3 regions of the Pseudoneobacillus rhizolycopersici genome follow, and region 3 is predicted to be linked to each of the others. Evidence: predicted binding sites of a transcription regulator. Region 3 holds the regulator's gene; each other region holds the start of a gene.
The links. Region 3 encodes Rex, which represses fermentation and respiration genes when NADH is low (regulators of the CRP and FNR family bind a similar motif). Its sites were predicted from a motif close to TTGTGAAATATTTCACAA; they were not measured.

Region 1: qoxA (cytochrome aa3 quinol oxidase subunit II) is a predicted target of Rex. The motif match lies at 2,842-2,859, and genes of this name have one in related genera.
Region 2: nirB (nitrite reductase large subunit NirB) is a predicted target of Rex. The motif match lies at 4,094-4,111, and genes of this name have one in related genera.

The regions. Positions count from the first base shown of each region.
Region 1 is NZ_JBTOOE010000013.1:5,293-11,696, reverse strand. It holds gene qoxB (cytochrome aa3 quinol oxidase subunit I) at 1-1,829, opposite strand, end outside; gene qoxA (cytochrome aa3 quinol oxidase subunit II) at 1,894-2,805, opposite strand; gene ACX9YW_RS13820 (YybI family spore inner coat protein) at 3,556-4,377, opposite strand; gene ACX9YW_RS13815 (heterocycloanthracin/sonorensin family bacteriocin) at 4,709-4,990, shown strand; gene ACX9YW_RS13810 (putative thiazole-containing bacteriocin maturation protein) at 5,133-6,404, shown strand, end outside.
Region 2 is NZ_JBTOOE010000013.1:17,072-23,475, reverse strand. It holds gene cobA (uroporphyrinogen-III C-methyltransferase) at 1-1,162, opposite strand, end outside; gene ACX9YW_RS13900 (nitrite reductase (NAD(P)H) small subunit) at 1,213-1,533, opposite strand; gene nirB (nitrite reductase large subunit NirB) at 1,562-3,991, opposite strand; gene ACX9YW_RS13890 (spore coat protein) at 4,326-4,694, shown strand; gene ACX9YW_RS13885 (spore coat protein) at 4,743-5,168, shown strand; gene ACX9YW_RS13880 (spore coat protein) at 5,318-5,692, shown strand; gene ACX9YW_RS13875 (RNA polymerase alpha subunit C-terminal domain-containing protein) at 6,067-6,363, shown strand.
Region 3 is NZ_JBTOOE010000029.1:35,311-41,714, reverse strand. It holds gene ACX9YW_RS20630 (response regulator) at 1-689, shown strand, start outside; gene ACX9YW_RS20625 (ABC-F family ATP-binding cassette domain-containing protein) at 815-2,731, opposite strand; gene moaC (cyclic pyranopterin monophosphate synthase MoaC) at 2,874-3,368, shown strand; gene ACX9YW_RS20615 (redox-sensing transcriptional repressor Rex) at 3,415-4,077, shown strand; gene ACX9YW_RS20610 (YdiK family protein) at 4,102-4,302, opposite strand; gene ACX9YW_RS20605 (CPBP family intramembrane glutamic endopeptidase) at 4,315-5,049, opposite strand; gene groES (co-chaperone GroES) at 5,344-5,628, shown strand; gene groL (chaperonin GroEL) at 5,666-6,404, shown strand, end outside.

The DNA.
Region 1 (6,404 bases), on a different contig from region 3:
AGGATCACTGGAATCCATAAACTAAAGACAAAAGAGAAGCCCCAGACAAAGAAGATACAACTCATAACAAACGGGATGCCGCTGTTGTTTGGCATATGAATTTTTTCATATTCGCCCTTGAATATAACATGACCTTTCTTCTTCATATCCCAGAAAGCTTCAACGGAATTAATCTGCGGTGTAATCGCAAAGTTGTATTCCGGAACCGGAGTATGTGTAGCCCACTCAAGTGTACGTGCATCCCAAGGATCACTGCTAATATCACGTGAAGCATAACGTGTGCTGTAGTAGATGTTATACACAATTAACACAAAGCCAATCGCCATAATCCCTGCTCCAACAAACGAAACCATATTTAATGGTCCAAAGCCAGTCGCTTCTGAGTACGTGTACATTCTACGTGCCTGACCATCTAGGCCAGTGATATACATCGGCATGAACGCTAAGACAAATCCGATAGAAAGTAACCATGCTGTCCATTTACCGATTTTCTCGTTCAACATAAAACCAAACATTTTTGGCCAGTAATACGTAAGACCCGCAAGCATCGCAAATACCACACCTGGAATAATAACATTGTGGAAATGCGCCACTAAGAACATCGTATTATGATATTGATAGTCCGCTGCGGACATCGCAAGCATGACTCCCGTCACTCCACCTAGTGTGAATAGTGGAATGAAAAGTAAAGCATATAGCATTGGTGTCGTAACCACAATTTTCCCTTTTCTCAAAGTAAGCAACCAGTTAAAAATCTTTACCCCTGTCGGAACAGCGATGGCCATCGTGGTAATCGAGAAGATACTATTCGTTAATGCACCTTGACCCATTGTAAAGAAATGGTGTGCCCATACTAAGAACGATAGCAAGGAGATAATCACCATTGATCCTACCATCGATTTATAACCATATAGATTACGGCGGGCAAAGGTAGAGAAAATCTCACTATAAATACCAAATGCAGGAAGAATTAGAATATAAACTTCAGGATGTCCCCAAACCCAGAAAATATTGGCCCAAAGCATATCCATTCCACCATTATCCATCGTAAAAAAGTTGGTTCCAAATTGGCGGTCCAATGTCCCCATTGCAAGCAATACAGCTAACACTGGAAACGCAAATACGATAATAACGTTGGCAATGAAGGCAGCCCAAGTGAACATAGGCATTTTCATTAGCGTCATGCCAGGTGCTCTCATTTTAAGAACCGTCGTGATAAAGTTGATTCCTGTCATTAGGGTACCAATACCAGCAATCTGAATCGCAATCATATAATAATTCGTTCCAACCGAAGGACTGAATTCATTACCCGCCAGCGGGAAATAAGAAGTCCATCCAGCATCAGGAGATCCACCGACAATAAACGAGATGTTAAATAACATCGCTCCCATAAAGAATAACCAGAAGCTTAAAGCATTCAAACGTGGGAATGCCACATCACGAGCTCCAATTTGTAGCGGAATCACAAAGTTCATGAAAAACATAATAAATGGCATCGCCATAAATAGAATCATAACGATTCCGTGCGTGGTGAAAATTTCATTATAATGCTGTGCATCCAATAATTTTAGGTCTGGTGCTGATAATTGCGCACGCATCATAATCGCATCTACTCCGCCTCGGAATAACATGAGCAAAGCAGAGATTAAATACATGATTCCAATACGCTTATGGTCAACCGTTGTTAACCATTCACGCCATAAATAACCCCATTTTTTAAAATAAGTTAAGCCTGCCAAAATGGCGACGAGTGTAAGTCCTATGGCAACCATCGAAGCATAAATAGCGAAACTTGGATGAGGTACGGCAAAACGTTCAAAGAAATCCATACGTTTGTGACTCCTTTCGAAAACAATTTATAGATACATGCCTATTGATGAAATGTTCATTTTTTTAATGATGATTGTGGTCAGAGTGTTCTCCATCTGAAGAACCTACATGTGATTCTGTCATTTCTTCCGTATCCGATGATCCATGATGATGGCCTTCTGGAGCCGGTGAAAATTCTAAGTGTGTCCCAGTGAATGTCATCCTTCCAAGATGACCTGGTTCTAATAATTTTTCAAATTTCTTTTCAGTTATCGGTTGGGCTGTCTCTTTTACTTCTTTTACCCAATCATCAAACTCTTTTTGAGACATCGCTGTTACATCAAATGTATTTTGGGCAAAACCTTTACCACTAAAGTTTGCATTTCGACCCATATATTCTCCTGGTACATCAGCCGCTAGATGGAGCGTGGTCACCATGTCAGCCATAGCATATTTTTGTCCTCCCAGCTGCGGAATCCAGAAACTTGTAATTGGCCCGTAGGAATAAAGCTTAAATTCAAGTGCTCGATCAGTCGGAATATACAAGTAGTTGACTGTTTCAATTCCTTCTTCCGGATAGCTAAAATGCCATTTCCAGTTAGAGGATGACGCATATACGACTAAAGGTTCTTTATCCTCATATCCTGCCGGTCTAGACTCGACAATGTAATTACTTTGAACAGATACAAAGGAAAGATACGCAACAATTAATATTGGAATACCTACACAGATTGCTTCTACCCAGATGTTCCCTTCTAAGTGAGGAGGTTCATAATCTGGACTTTGTTTAGATGCTCGATATTTTACTAACATCATGATGAGCAGTCCAAAGACGGCAATAACAATAAAAGACATGATTCCAATTGATAGAATAATATCACTAGCTTGCCTTTCTGCTTGTGGTCCCTTAGGATCCAACACAAGTAATGGCTCACAGCCTGCTAGTACAGAGGCAATAGTGATCATCATTCCAACAAAGGTCCATTTTAGTTTCATAGATGTACCCCTTTCTATCTTTGTTTTTACTTATTCATGCGAATAAATTCACAAGCACATATTCAGTGAAGAGTTTGTGATTTTTTTCACACAAAGTATCTATCAACTATGATATGTGAATTCGCTCACAAATTAAAGTAAAATGATTTTCCAGTTGTAGTTAACACTATATTCATAATGTTAACATGGTTTTCTGCAGATATTTGACGTACTTGTGACAAATAATTGACGTACTTGTGACAAATTTGTTAAGGATTTTTTTACTATCGCTAACCTTAAAATGGAATAATTGTGAACATTGATATTGGTGTGATTGATATTGGTGACAGGCACCGATATCCCAATAACTGGAAGTTGATGTCCTCGAAAGCAGCGTTCCAAAATTATCCGGAAACTGTTCGTAGTTTATTAGATTAATTGGACTAATCCTGCAAACATGTGGGTTGTAATGAGCTTTAGGCTGATCTCTATACCAAAATGAATGCAAATATTGCTAGAACGGTATAGAGAGCCTCTTTCTATACCAAATTGATTGCCAAAATTGCTAGAAATGGTATAGAGAAACTCTTTTATACAAAATCAGGTGAACCACCTCAAAAGGTAAAAAAGGTTTTTATTGAAGAAATAAAATAGCCAAAAATGAACAAATTAAAACTTGCTCATTTTTGGCTTAAATTAACCTTTGCTTAAGATACAGTATCTACTTTACCAAGGATAAGGCCCATCCATTATAGGGATGAAAAACATGTTCTATTCTTCTTTTTCATATCGAGCGATTTCTTTACTTGGATCTTCTTCATACACTAGTCTATAATCTCGTACCTCATAAACATTTTGATTCAAGGAAAATGTGCTTATGAAGAGAGCTATCGTATCGGGATGACTAATACCAATAACTCTTTGAGTTGTAATAATTTCAGCCCTACCGTCCCCATCAATATCCTTTATGTCATATAAACTTACTGGATCAATCCAGGTGCCTATATTCGGCAAATACTCATCCGCCCCCTCTTTATAATTCTCAGGATTTAACTCAATGGTTGCCGATACTTTCTTCTCTTTATCAAAAAAACTAACTTGATAATCTCCTGTATATTTTATTTCAAACCGTTGGTTATCCCCATGTGCTGGTGCTTGTTTTTCCGATTCAAACAATACTAGCAATTCACCGTTTACAGGCTTAAAAATATTAAGAAGGATTGCTCCGGCTGAGCCAGTAGAATATTGATAAAATAAAATCTCATCCGTATCGTCTTGATCTAAATCCTGCACCTTCACTTCTGTATGAAAAATTCCGTTTTCGTTTGGAATCTTTAATTTTTCATCATCACCAATCAGAAATCTCCAGTATGTTGGCATATCATTCTCAGTAGGCATTTCAACGATGAGTGTTTCATCGTTTCCATTAATTCTTAATTGATATTCTTGAACTTGAGTGTTTGCAGCAGGCATTTTCTTAGTCATAATACTGCTTGAAGAAGATGAGGATGTCATTTGGTTTAATGTCCCACATCCACTTAATAAGACCATACTTACAGCTACCATAGCACCAATAAGGATTGTTTTTTTCATATGTGTCCCTCTTATCTTTAATATTTTCCTATTATTAGACGATCGTCAGAGGGAAATTGTTTCAATGTAAATACTTCGGTGCCTGTCACCGTCGGGTAAGCTTTTCAATAAACCGACTATCAGGTTTCACTTATCGAATAGAAAATGGATTAAATCTAAAATTAATTAGGCTTTGACATCAGTAACAAAGGCCTAACAGGAATCATACTTTGTTGATGAGAGTGCACAAATTATTTGATGGATAAAAATGCCCAAACTGATTATAACTTCGTTCAGCTCTCACGTCAGGTGTCGGCAAACCTGATAATAATATACAAAGGAGAAGAAAAAAATGTATAATCTTCAAAATCAATTGCAAGGCTTGCAAATGGACCCATACCAAGTTGGTCAGGTAGTTCCTCTGGATCCTTATAGCCAGGATCTGTCTGGGGACATTCGTCGTTGCGGTGGCTGCGGTCGTTGCGGTGGCTTTGGTCGTTGCGGAGGATTTGGCCGTTGCGGAGGATTTGGTGGTTGTTTCGGATTTGGTATCGGTCTTGGTGGTTGTTTCGGTTGTGGTGGTTGTGGTGGTTGTTTCGGAGGACTTGGCTTTTTTAGCTGTTTCTTCATCTAAAAAAATATATATTTTTCCAAAAAATGTGTCCCTGCGAGTTTATGGCAGGGACACTGCTTTTTCGTTATTCATAACGGACAAATTAAACTACATAAAATAGTAATGCGTAGTTCGAATCGATTAGAAATAAGGAGGAGCTTAAATGACAAAACTTAACTCGTCCACGCGTCTGAAGGTAAAAAGAGATACGTTTTATCTACCTGATCCAGAAGGTGGTGTGTATTTTAGAAATAACGAAAGCTCATTCCGAATGACAGGCAGTTCCATCTATCAGTGGATTGAAACACTCATACCGATGTTTAACGGGGAGCAAACATTGGGAGAGTTAACAGAAGGACTTACGGCCCCCTATAAGAAAAGAGTGTATGAGATTGGAGAAACGTTGTACCAGAATGGCTTTGTGCGAGATATAAGTAAAGATCGACCACATCAATTAAATCGTACGGTTCTTGAAAAATATTCTTCGCAAATTGAATTTATCGAGAACTTTGTTGATTCTGGTGCGTACCACTTTCAGGAATTCCGTCAGGCTAAAGTTCTGGCTGTCGGAGCCGGTCCCATTCTAGTTTCATTGGTTGGCACATTACTCCAATCGGGACTTCCTACATTCGATTTTCTTGTAACAGAATCATTACCTACCAATCGACAAAGGATTTTTGAGCTCGTTCAGAATGCCCGTGAGGTCGACTCTGAGGTGGGGGTTAAGGAGGTCCCATTCGAAAAAGGTGAACACAAGAATTTTTGGAAAGAAGCTGTGGGAGCCTATGATTGGGTTCTCTATGTCTCTCAAGATGGGAATGTAAAGGAACTAAGGAATCTGAATATGGTTTGTAAGGAGGAACGAAAGGTATTTCTACCTGCCATACTTTTAGAGAAAGTGGGACTATCCGGTCCAGTCGTTCATCCCGAATCAGATGGATGCTGGGAGTCTGCGTGGCGCCGCCTCCATCAATCTGCAGTTGGAGTCGGTGAGCAACCCGGCAACTTCTCTTCAACAGCTGGATCGATTCTTGCGAATGTCCTTGTATTTGAATTTTTCAAGAAGGCGGCAGAAATAGCTAGTTCGAATCAAAGAAATCAAATTTACCTACTTGATCTTGAAACATTGGAAGGTAACTGGTTATCATTCATTGCCCATCCGTTGGTTACATTTACAAATCTAACTCCCAGACTTTTAGAAGACCTTGACTTAAGGCTTAAACATGAACCGAACAGAAATGCCCCACCTACTAAACTATTGGAATATTTTATTGGACTAACTTCTGAAGAGATTGGAATTTTCCATTTATGGGAAGAACAAGATTTGCCACAGCTCCCCCTACCACAGTGTTATGTTCAGGCAGTAAACCCGTTGACTCACGAGCCAGCAGGACTTCTTTCAAAAGTTGTTTGTGCTGGGTTGACCCATGAGGAA
Region 2 (6,404 bases), on a different contig from region 3:
TAAAAACATCGGCATCTGGAAATTCCTCGCCAGCATTCTCCCTATCCGCAACGATGAGGACACGACCAGCTTTATCCAATGCCGCTTGGTCCTCAACAAAGAACCCTCTTTTTCTTAATGCTGCCTCACTTTTCGTAGAGGCACCATATAGCTTGGCCTTAAGCAGCCGTATGTCTAGATTTTGTTCGATTAAGACTGTAAAAAACTCATCCACACTTTCAGATGACGTAAACAACACGCTCTCATAATGTGATAATTGGCTTAATATAGTCCGATTAACAGGTGCCTTTACCTTTTTCCATCTAGGGAATTCATAGACATCGGCCCCCTCGTCCGCTAAAACTTTAGCCAACTCGCTCCATTCGGTACCAGATCGCGCCAATAAAATCTGTCTACCAAACAAAGGTTTCTTTTCAAACCAAGATAGTTTTTGACGGAGGGAAATAATATCGCCAACTAGGGTAATCGCTGGGTTACTAAAGCCTTCCTGCTTGGCCATCTTACTAATAGTGGCGAGTGTGCCTTCCAAGGTTTTTTGGCGTCCAAATGTCCCCCACTGAATCAAAATGACAGGAGTTTCCGGTGATTTCCCATTCTCCATCAGGTTTTCACAAATAAAGGGGAGATTTCCGATTCCCATATAAAAAGCAATTGTAGCGACTCCGCTCACTAAGCCTTTCCAATCGATGCTAGGTTGTCCGTCCTTTGATTTGTCGTGCGCTGTCACAACCGCAAAGGATTCGCCATATTCACGGTGAGTAACGGGAATACCCGCATATAGTGGGGCAGCAATCCCAGATGAGATTCCCGGGACCAATTCAAAGGGAATTCCAAAGGCTGCCAAAGCTTCTGCTTCCTCCCCTACACGTCCGAATACTCCAGGATCCCCTCCCTTTAGGCGAACAACGATTTTCCCTTCGAGCGCTTTTTGAACAAGAAGGTCATTGATTCTTTCCTGCCTTAATGTATGGCGATCGGGAAGCTTTCCGCAATAGATGAACTCACAGGTGGGAGCAGCGTATTGCAGCAGCTTCGGATTTGCCAACCGATCATATAAGATGACTTGCGCCTTCTGGATGGCTTCAAGACCTTTTACCGTAATAAGGCCGACATCACCAGGCCCAGCTCCGACTAAATACACTTTCCCTTTTTCCATGCTCATTCATCCTTCCTTCTATAAAGCGAGGGGACTCGCAGCCCCCTCGTTTTGAGCTATAAAATAATACTCACCATTTCTCCATCGATTTCGACCGGATAGGTTTTCACTTCGCCCGAGTCAGGCTCCTGAACCTTCCCATCCTCTAGGCTAATTTTCCAATCATAACAGGGACAATAAAGATATTTTCCGCTTACCAGCCCATCCACTAGTGTTCCACCTTTAGGATGCGGACTCTTGTTTTCCACTGCTTTGACACGACCATCCGTGAGGCGAAACAAGACAACCTCCTCTTTGCCAATTTGAAATAATTGACCAATATTTACGGGGAGCATCTCATAGTTCATTAGGGCTATCTTCGTCAGGGTTTGATTCATTAGGATCAACAGCCTTTCTTAAAAATGTTTACAAGATGGAAACGGAACGCTTTACATAATATTTTTCTTGAAGATCCTTATCTAAAATCGCCTCTTGCCATGGTTCGATATAGCGAGAGAGGGTCTCATCAAGTCGTTTGTTTAGTTCATTTCTCTTTTGTTCGTCAAAAAGTACTTCTTTCACATGTTGGAGCCCGATCCGCTCTAACCATTTAGAGGTTCGTTCTAAATAGTTGGCTGTTTCGCGATAGTACTGAAGGTAGGCACCTGTTATCTCCATTACCTCCTGATCCGTTTTCACGGTGCATAAAAGATCCGCCGGACGAAGATCCATACCACCATTCCCACCAACATAGATTTCCCAGCCACCATCGACCCCTACAAAACCAATATCCTTGATACCGGATTCAGCACAGTTACGCGGACAAGCAGAAACTCCCATTTTGACTTTATGTGGTGTATCAAGCCGTTCGAATTTCTTTTCTAATTCCATTCCTAATCCCATCGAATCCTGGGTGCCGAACCGACAGAATTTAGCACCAACACAAGTTTTAACGGTACGAAGAGTTTTCCCGTACGCATAACCAGATGGCATGCCTAGGTCTTCCCATACCTGAGGAAGATCCTCCTTCTTTAGACCAAAAATACCAATCCGCTGTCCACCCGTTAATTTAATCAATGGGGCTGCATATTTTTCAGCAACCTCGGCAATCTTTTTCAAATCTTCAGCGGTTGTCACCCCACCATACATTCTTGGCACCACCGAATACGTTCCATCCTTTTGAATATTGGCATGCATTTTTTCATTCACAAGTCTTGAGTCACGGTCGTCTTTGTAATGATCACGGTAAATCATTCCTAAATAGTAGTTGATGGCCGGACGACATTTTGAACAGCCTTCAGCTTCCTTCCAGCCTAAAACATTCATCACCTCGCGAACATTCGTTAAACCTTTTTCCTTGATTTCCGCCACCACTTCATCCCTGGATAGAGTCGTACATGTGCAGATGGCTGTTTTTTTAACCGAAGTATCGTATCCATCGCCGAGTGTATAAGCGAGTATGTCTGAGATCAACGACTTACACCGACCACAGGAACGGCCTGCATTCGTGCAGCCACCCACTTCGTCAACAGTGGTCAGGTTGCTGCTACGAATCGCTTCGACAATCGTTCCTTTCGTCACCCCGTTACAGCCGCAGACTAACTCTTCGTCGGCCATCGCATCAACATCGCTTTCTTCCGATGCGCCACCACAACAGCCGCCTGAGGAGAGTAAGGACACGCTTGTCATACCGCTAATATCATCTTTTTGCATAAGCATTTTAAATAATTTTGTACTATCTTTTGTCTCTCCATAAAGAACAATTCCCACAATTCGTTGGTCGCGGATGAGAATTTTTTTATAAATTCCATCGAATTCATTATGGACCTTAATGGCTTTTGTGGTTGAATCATCGTGAATTTCACCTGCTGAAAATAGATCCACGCCTGATACCTTAAGCTGTGTTCCGGTGACGGAGCCTTGATATGGCTTCGTTGGCGAACCGGTTAAGTGAGCGGCAAGTACGCGCCCTTGTTCATAAAGTGGTGCCACCATTCCATAGGTGACTTCGCGATGCTCGGCACATTCCCCGACTGCATACACATGTGGCACACTGGTTTCCAAATAATCATCGACGACAATCGCACGATTGACGTAGATGCCGTTGTCTTTAGCTAACTTGATGTTTGGACGAATGCCGACCGCCATCACTACTAGGTCGGTTCTAATTTCCGTTCCATCCTCAAAGCGAATACCTGTTACAAAATCATCGCCTAGAATTTCAGCGGTTTGCTTTTCTAGTAAAAAATTCATCCCTTCCGCTTCGAGTTGATTCTTTAACATTTTCGCGCTTTCCGCATCGAGCTGTCTTTCCATTAAATACGGCATTAAATGAACAACATCGACTTCCATCCCAAGATTCAGTAAGCCTTTGGCTGCTTCGAGGCCTAATAGTCCCCCGCCGATCACCACCGCTTTTTTATATTGGCGGGACGCTTGGATCATCATTTCACAATCATGGATATCACGGAACCCGATGACACCTTGTTTCGTCGCTCCAGGTACTGGGAGGATGAAAGAGCTTGAGCCTGTTGCAATGATTAATTCGTCATATTCCACGATCCGTCCCGTTTCAGAGGTCACCAGTTTATTCCTTGAATCGATGCTTATAACCGCTTCATTGGTGTATAAGGTAATCTTGTTCTCTTCGTACCAGCTCCAATCATTCATGATGATATCCTGCAACGTCTTTTCCCCTTGCAAGACATACGATAATTGAATCCGGTTATAGTTCGGATGCGGCTCATTACCAAAAATGGTCATCTGGAATACGTCGGGAGCAAGCTTCAGTATTTCTTCAATTGTTCGAACACCAGCCATTCCGTTTCCAATCATGACAAGCTTTTTCTTTTCCATATGATATTCCTCCTAAGAAGTGCTAGACTTATGGGGTTATAGTTCATTTCAGGTTAGGTGTTTTCTCTATAGTTACATTGTAATGAGGAATAACTCGTTTGATTGTGATGAACTTCACAATCCAAAGAAAGTTTGTTCAATGTTTCACAAATGTGTCAAAAAGTCTCCGTACAGTGGAAACTCCCCTCTCATCCAGCCAATATATAGCCTTCCCCCAAGCTAGTCAATCGTTCCAATGATTCTGTTAATTTCCATGTTTTTATCAGGAAACTTGTCCATACCATTCCCATTCTTGAGAATAAATTATAGGAGTAATTAAAAAGGAGGAATTCAAATGCACAATAGACAAAGTGCAGATAACCATTTAGATGTCGATCAGTTTGAATCACAAGGTTTGGTGATTAAAAATTCTCATAAGATTCAAGTGACCCAAACAGAAGTACAAGGCCTTCTGTTAATTCAAGTGGCATTACAAGCTGCAGTGGAGGCGGCTATTTTAGTCTTAGGTCATAATAACTGTGGGAATGATGTCAAACAGCTTCAGAAAATTTCCCAGAGCCTAGACGTAGACCAAATTCAAAAACAATCGGTTTATATTGAGGATTCGGGAGAAGTTACGGTTGCTCAAACCGAAATTCAAGTAGATGCTGTCGTACAAGCTGCGATTAACCTCCTCGCACGCCTACTGGTAAAAGTGGGATAACCCATAGTTTTGTTCATTAATCATCCTATAGAAAGAGAGGAAACGAAAATGTCAGACAGACATGATAAAAGGGATAAATACAATAGAAAGCATGACGAACATCGCAAATCTTCTGACCGACAGTCTGGGAGTAATCGTACTGATGTCGATCAATATGAATATCAAGGTTTAGTTATTCGTAATTCACATACGATCCAAGTCACTCAGACAGAAGTTCAAGGATTATTGCTTATTCAAGCTGCCCTTCAAGCTGCTGTGGAAGCGGCTATCCTTGTCCTTGGTGGTAGCGGTAATAAGGAAGTAAAGCAATTACAGAAAATTGCCCAATCCTTAGATGTCAATCAAGTTCAAAAACAATCTGTTTTTATCGAAGATTCTGGTGAAATTACTGTTTTACAAACGGAAATACAAGTAGATGTTGTAGTACAAGCTGCTATTAATCTTCTAGCTAAATTACTATTAAAAATCGGCTAAACGTTTAAAGTTGATTCGATCCGCTATACTCACCAAGGAGTAGTCATTTAGCGTTGTACTAATTTTTTTAAATAAAGATGCTTGTCCAAGCGTATAAATTTTTCTTGGAATAAGATATAAAGAATTTAATAACAATGAGGTGAAGAAAATTGTCAAGTAGAGGTTCACAAAGTTCACACAATAATTTGGATGTTGATCAATTTGAATTCCAAGGATTAATTATTAAGAATTCCCACTCCATCCAAGTAACACAAACAGAAGTGCAAGGTTTAGTTCTTATCCAAGCTGCACTTCAAGCCGCAATCGAAGCAGCTATTGTTGTATTTGGCAGTCATGGAAGCAAAGAAATAAAACAATTACAGAAAATTTCTCAGTCGCTTGATGTCACACAAGTTCAAAAACAGTTTGTTAAAATTATCGATAGCGGCGAAGTAACCGTACTACAAACAGAAGTTCAAGTAGATGTTGTGGTACAAGCTGCCATTAACCTTCTAGCGCAACTACTGGTAAAATTCGGCGGATAACCTTTTTTACCTGTAATAGCGCCCCCTCTCATTAGGTGCTACTGTAACTGTTCTACAACTCTTCCTCTTATACCCCAAAAGTAAGCACGGGAATAGTCCCGTGCTACTTTATTGGACATGCAGTAGAATAATACATAGTAACGAAAAACATTCAAACTAAATAAAAATAAAATGAATGCCATAAAAATAGTCTCGTTGCCTTTTGGTTTAGCTAGATAGATAATTAAGAAGAAAAGTAAGCACTGTAAGCCAAAGGAGATTCTAAATGATCAAGTCGCCTTGTTGGCTGTAGGTGAGTTAAATCATAAATTAAACCAATGAAGGTCATTGAATGAATACAAAGGAAATGGCTATTTATAAAAGGAGATTTGGATATGTCAGATGCCAATAAAAATTTACGGACATGCGACAAAGGACATAGCTTTTACAAAAGCAGTGACTGTCCTACTTGCCCAATTTGCGAACAAGAACGTAAACCCTTAACCGGCTTTCTTTCTCAACTTTCAGCCCCAGCAAGACGGGCATTAGAGAACAATGGAATTACAACATTAGAGGGGTTAGCCACGTTTAGTGAAAAGGAGATTTTACAATTTCACGGGATGGGACCAGGTTCTCTACCGAAACTAAGAGCTGCTTTAGAGAGTTCTGGGTTATCATTTAGGCAGAGTTAAACCTTCATGGAATCTATTAGAGCGATGTATCAATCTGGATT
Region 3 (6,404 bases):
TTGAGGTACTAATTGTTGAGGATGACTTACGAATTGCTGAAATCCAGAAACGCTTTATTGAACAAATTAACGGGTTCCAAACGGTAGGGATTGCGACAAATTATCTAGAAGCTAAAAGTTATTTCGAAATCATGCAACCCGACCTGTTATTATTGGATGTGTTTTTTCCGGATATGAATGGTATTGATTTGTTAAAAGAGACTAAACAGCAGTCTAAACAGATAGACGTGATTATGATAACGGCCACAAAAGAGATTGATAAGGTACAAGAGGCGGTTAGCATAGGAGTCTTTGATTATATGATAAAACCGGTAGTCTTTGAGAGATTTAAGCAGTCGCTTACTCGCTATCAGGATTATCACCAACACTTACTGAAACTGCAAAAAGAAACAAATCAAATCACTCAACAACAGGTGGATATGCTGTTGCGTAAAGAGATGGATGGAGAATTAAAGGAGAAAAACTACTTACCGAAGGGAATTGACCCGCTTACCCTTGAAAAGGTAATGGACGTGGTAAGCAGGGAAGGAAACGGGCTAACCGCAGAGGTGGTAGGGAATGAAATCGGTGTGAGTCGAACAACTGCCAGACGGTATCTTGAGTATCTTATAGCTGAAGGGAAGATTGAAGCCGATTTATCATACGGAACAGTGGGTCGTCCGGAAAGGGTCTATATGATCAAAATTTGATAAGACGTATTTTTGTCCAAACAGGTCAGGTCATCAAGATGTGATTGGTGCCCGTTTTAGGTTGGAAATCGGAAAAAAAGTCATCAAACTCCAGTTTGATGACTTTTTTTCCTCACACTTGAATTTTACTCCGCTAGTTCCGCCCATTCTTCCATTAGCCTATCTAATTCTGCCTTTGCTTGTTCGTTCCTATGATTGATTTCTATCACTCTTTCATGATCCTGGAACACTTCGGGCTCACATAGCAGCGATTCAAATTGTTCGATATCCTCTTCAAGCTGGGTAATCCTAGCTTCTATTTCCTCGAGCTTCCGTTTCCGTTGTCGTTCCGCCCTTTTGACTTCCTTATCCTGCTGGTAAGATGTTTTTTCCACGACAGCGGTGCTCATTGGCTGGTCTTTTTGCTCAAGAGCCTTAAGTTCAATAGCCTCTGTTTTCTTTTCTAGATAATAATCATAGTCGCCTAAAAACTCTGTACAGCCATCGGAACTCAATTCCAATACCTTCGTTGCTATTCGGTTAATAAAATAGCGGTCGTGAGAAACAAAGAGAATCGTCCCTGGATAGTCAACTAAGGCATTCTCGAGCACTTCCTTACTATCTAAATCAAGGTGGTTAGTTGGCTCGTCGAGAATAAGGAAGTTGGACTTTTGCATCATCAATTTTGCCAAGGCAAGGCGGGCCTTTTCGCCACCGGATAATGTGGAAACAATCTTTAGAACATCCTCTCCTGAAAAAAGGAAATTTCCAAGGACAGTGCGTATATCCTTTTCAGGCATTGACGGATAGTCGTCCCATAGCTCATTAAGAACCCGTTTATTGGAAGTGAGCTCTGCTTGTTCCTGGTCGTAATAGCCGATTGTCACATTCGATCCTAAGCGGGTGCCGCCTGAAATCGGGGCGAGCTTTCCGATAATGGTCTTTAGTAACGTTGATTTTCCGATTCCATTAGGTCCGACGAGGGCGACACTTTCTCCACGAGTTAACCGGAATTTTAGGTTCCTTGAAATGGCCTCTTCGTGATAACCGACCGATAAATCTTCAAGGTGAAGCACCTCATTCCCACTTTGTCTTTCGATTTGGAAGCCAAACGATGCGGACTTTTCATCGCCAAGAGGTCGGTCCAAACGCTCGATTTTTTCTAGCTTTTTGCGGCGAGACTGGGCCCGTTTCGTAGTGGATGCACGGGCTAGATTTCGTTGGATAAAATCCTCCAGCTTGGCGATTTCCTCCTGCTGTTTTTCGAATATCTTTAAATCGCGTTCATAGTTTTCCGCTTTTTGATCCAAATAGGAAGAGTAATTTCCAAGAAACTTTTGAATTTGATTTCTCGACATTTCATAGACTTGAGTGACAACTTTATCTAAAAAATAACGGTCATGTGATACGATTAAAATGGCCCCATCATAGGTTTGTAAATACTGCTCGAGCCAAGAAAGGGTTTCGATATCTAAATGGTTGGTAGGCTCGTCCAATATTAAAATATCAGGCTTGGTTAATAGAAGCTTACCAAGGGCTAGCCGTGTTTTTTGACCACCGCTTAAAGTGGCAATTTTCGTTGTATAGTCGAAGGTGTGAAAATTAAGTCCGTGTAAAACGGAGCGAATGTCAGCTTCGTACTGATAACCACCTAAGTCCTTAAACGTTACCTGAAGATGATCATACTCCTTTAACACACGTTCATATTGATTAGAATCTTCCAAAATAGCAGGGCTAGACATTTTTTCTTCTAACTCTCTCAGTTCTTTTTCCATCCGTTGTAGGGATTCAAAGACAGTGAGCATCTCCTCCCAAATCGATAGCTTTGATTCAAGACCAGTGTTTTGAGCGAGGTAACCGATCGTTACTTCTTTCGGTTTAATAATATCGCCAGAATCATAGCTCATTTGTCCTGAGATAATTTTCAGTAAGGTTGATTTACCTGCGCCATTCCGGCCGACAAGGGCGATGCGGTCGCGCGTTTGAATCTCTAGCTTTATATTCGATAAAATCATATCTGCGCCAAAATATTTGGCTAGTTGATTGACCTGTAATAAAATCATTTGGTTCACCTCTGTTTTTCTATCTCAAGTGTATCTTAAACGCCTTTTATCGGCAATAATAGTAAATATGTGAAGATTCATACAAACAACTCAATACAGATACCAAAAAATAGTGTATGATATTTAGTGGGGAGGAGTCCGTATGTCAGATTTTACTCATTTTAATGAAGAGGGCAGAGCGAAGATGGTCGATGTCAGCGATAAGCCTGAAACAACAAGAACAGCAATCGCACGCTCAAGCATTCGCTTAAACCAAGAAATCTATGAAAAAATAACGAATCAGATGATGAAAAAAGGTGATGTACTGGCGGTTGCCCAAGTAGCGGCTGTAATGGCCGGAAAAAAAACCTGGGAAATCATTCCGATGTGCCACCCAATTCCTTTAACGGGAATTGATATCAGCTTTTCATGGGAACCACAGGATGATGTTTACATTTTACATATACAGGCTACCGTAAAAACAAAAGGGAATACCGGAGTGGAGATGGAAGCGTTAACAGCTGCATCTGTTTGTTCACTAACCGTTTATGATATGTGTAAGGCAGTTGATAAAGGTATGGTGATTGGTCCAACATACCTTGTAGAAAAAACCGGTGGAAAAAATGGTGATTTTAAAAGAATTGGCCATATAGAATAAAATAACAGCAGTAGAAAAATCATCAAGGTAGGGGATGGGATGGTTTATGAGTAATGAGATATTAAAAATACCGCAAGCAACGGCAAAACGACTGCCACTGTACTATCGATTTTTGAAAAATTTATATTCCTCGGGTAAACAGCGCGTTTCTTCAGCTGAGCTTAGTGAGGCAGTAAAAGTCGATTCAGCAACGATTCGCCGGGATTTTTCTTATTTTGGAGCTTTGGGGAAAAAGGGCTACGGTTATAATGTCAATTATTTATTAACATTTTTCCGGAAGACATTGGATCAGGATGAGCTTACAAAGGTTGCCTTAATCGGTGTTGGGAATTTAGGTACAGCTTTTTTACATTATAATTTCTTGAAAAACAATAACACCAAAATTGAAATGGCTTTTGATGTCGATGAGGGTAAAGTAGGCAAACCTATCGGTGAAATCCTCGTTCACAATATGAATGATTTAGAGGCAAAAATTGTCGAAGCCGGCATACAGGTAGCTATTTTAACCGTACCAGCACCTGTTGCTCAAAGTATTACAGATAGACTTGTACAAGCAAATGTCAAAGGGATATTAAATTTTACCCCTGCTCGTTTAAATGTACCAAGTTCGATTCGTGTGCACCATATTGACTTAGCTGTAGAGTTGCAATCGTTAATTTACTTTTTAAAACATTACTCAACCGATGAGACAGAGTTAGATGAAGAGTAGAAAAAATGAGTCCAGTGATTGGACTCATTTTTTCGTTGATGCTTTTATTTTAAAATGAATGGCAATCATTTTTAAACCGGCCCCTAAGTCAAAGGTAGCTAAAATGATTAACAGATAGGAGAAAAATCCCCAGCCTTCCTCTTTGACATTATTGATGGCAAAGTAGGTAAATAAAACTCCTAATAATAAATATAGAAAACCGGAAAAGATAGGTGTTTGTCTCATTTGAACCTCCAATTAGAACAACAGGCTGATAAAGCTTTGCGCTTTTTCAGCATCTTGAATCATTTTTTCAATTTCATCTTTATAAACCGACTGAAGCAGTACAACAGCCGTATTCATCATTACATGGGCAAATATGGGCACCCAAATCTTTTGTGTTCTCACATATAAAAACGCAAACGTGAATCCCATTGCTGAATATAGCAATATATGTTCAAGTTCCATATGGGCTAACGCAAAGATAACCGAACTGATTAAGGCCGATAAGAAAAAGTTTAACCTTTTATGAAGTGTCCCGAAAATAATTTTGCGAAAAATAATTTCTTCCAGAATTGGCCCAAGCACTGAACTGACAAAAATCATCGCAGGGAAGGCTTCAATAATTCGAATGATTTGTTTGGTGTTTTCTGAGCCCATTTCGATTCCAAGTATATTTTCGATACTGGCAGCGAATGTTTGAGCAAAAAAGGCCAAGAATATCCCGATAATCGCCCAAGGAAGTGCGTTGTTAGAAAAAAGTGGCGATCTTGCATGAAATAATTCACGCATTTCTTTTCGCAATAGGAATAAAACGATAACTGTAGCAAGGGAGAAACTAGCGACCAACCAATAATAAACCATTTCTCTTTCTGAAAAGGCAAGATTTGGTCCGAACATCATTTCGGCAATAGCATAAAAGGCACCCACTAAAGCACCCGATAATTGCATGGCTATATAAACTATCATAATCAACCAATATTCTCGTTTCAAACGCTCATACTCCTTTAACTACTTCTTACTTCATATTTTACTCTTAAAACAAGGTTAGTATCAAATAAAGCTACTTGATTTGCGGAATAAAAGAATAAGCGAATGATTATACTAATAGAGTTGTGGGTAAATCGCCAAATCTTGTCAAATTTAGTCGATATAAAATGGATAAAAATTTTATGCATGATACTTGCAAAATAAATCAAGATTCATTAATATAAAAATTGTGTTAGCACTCAATGTGCTCGAGTGCTAATAATAAAAACTACATAAAAATTGAGGAGGTTATTTTTCATGTTAAAGCCACTAGGAGATCGCATTGTCATCGAGCTTGTTGAAACTGAAGAAAAAACTGCAAGCGGTATCGTATTACCTGATTCTGCGAAAGAAAAGCCATCAGAAGCAAAGGTTATCGCAGTAGGTACAGGCCGCGTACTTGATAATGGTGAGCGCGTAGCGTTAGAGGTTTCTGTCGGTGACCGCATTATCTTCTCAAAATACGCTGGTACAGAAGTGAAGTACCAAGGTACTGAATATCTAATCATTCGTGAAAACGACATTCTTGCTATCGTAGGTTAATCTTTTATAAATCAAAAATTTCAGGGAGGTTTTACTAATGGCTAAAGAAATTAAATTTAGTGAAGATGCACGTCGCGCAATGCTTCGCGGAGTCGATGCGCTTGCAGATACAGTAAAAGTAACTCTTGGACCAAAAGGACGCAACGTAGTTCTTGAAAAGAAATATGGTTCTCCACTTATCACGAACGACGGTGTAACCATTGCGAAAGAAATCGAATTAGAAGATGCATTCGAAAACATGGGTGCAAAATTAGTTGCTGAAGTAGCTAGCAAAACAAATGATGTAGCGGGTGACGGAACAACCACTGCAACTGTTCTAGCTCAGGCAATGATTCGCGAAGGCTTAAAGAACGTAACTGCAGGTGCAAACCCAATGGGTATCCGCAAAGGAATGGAAAAAGCAGTTGCAACAGCTGTTGAAGAATTAAGATCAATCTCTAAGCCAATCGAAAACAAAGAATCAATCGCTCAAGTAGCAGCTATTTCTGCTGACAATGCTGAAGTAGGTCAATTAATCGCTGAAGCAATGGAGCGCGTTGGAAACGATGGCGTTATCACAATCGAAGAATCTAAAGGCTTCACAACTGAGTTAGATGTGGTAGAAGGTATGCAATTTGACCGTGGATACGTTTCTGCTTACATGGTAACAAACACAGAGAAAATGGAAGCTGTATTAGACAATCCATACATCTTAATTACGGATAAAAAGATTGCTAGCATTCAAGAAATTTTACCAGTGTTAGAACAAGTAGTTCAACAAGGTAAGCCATTATTAT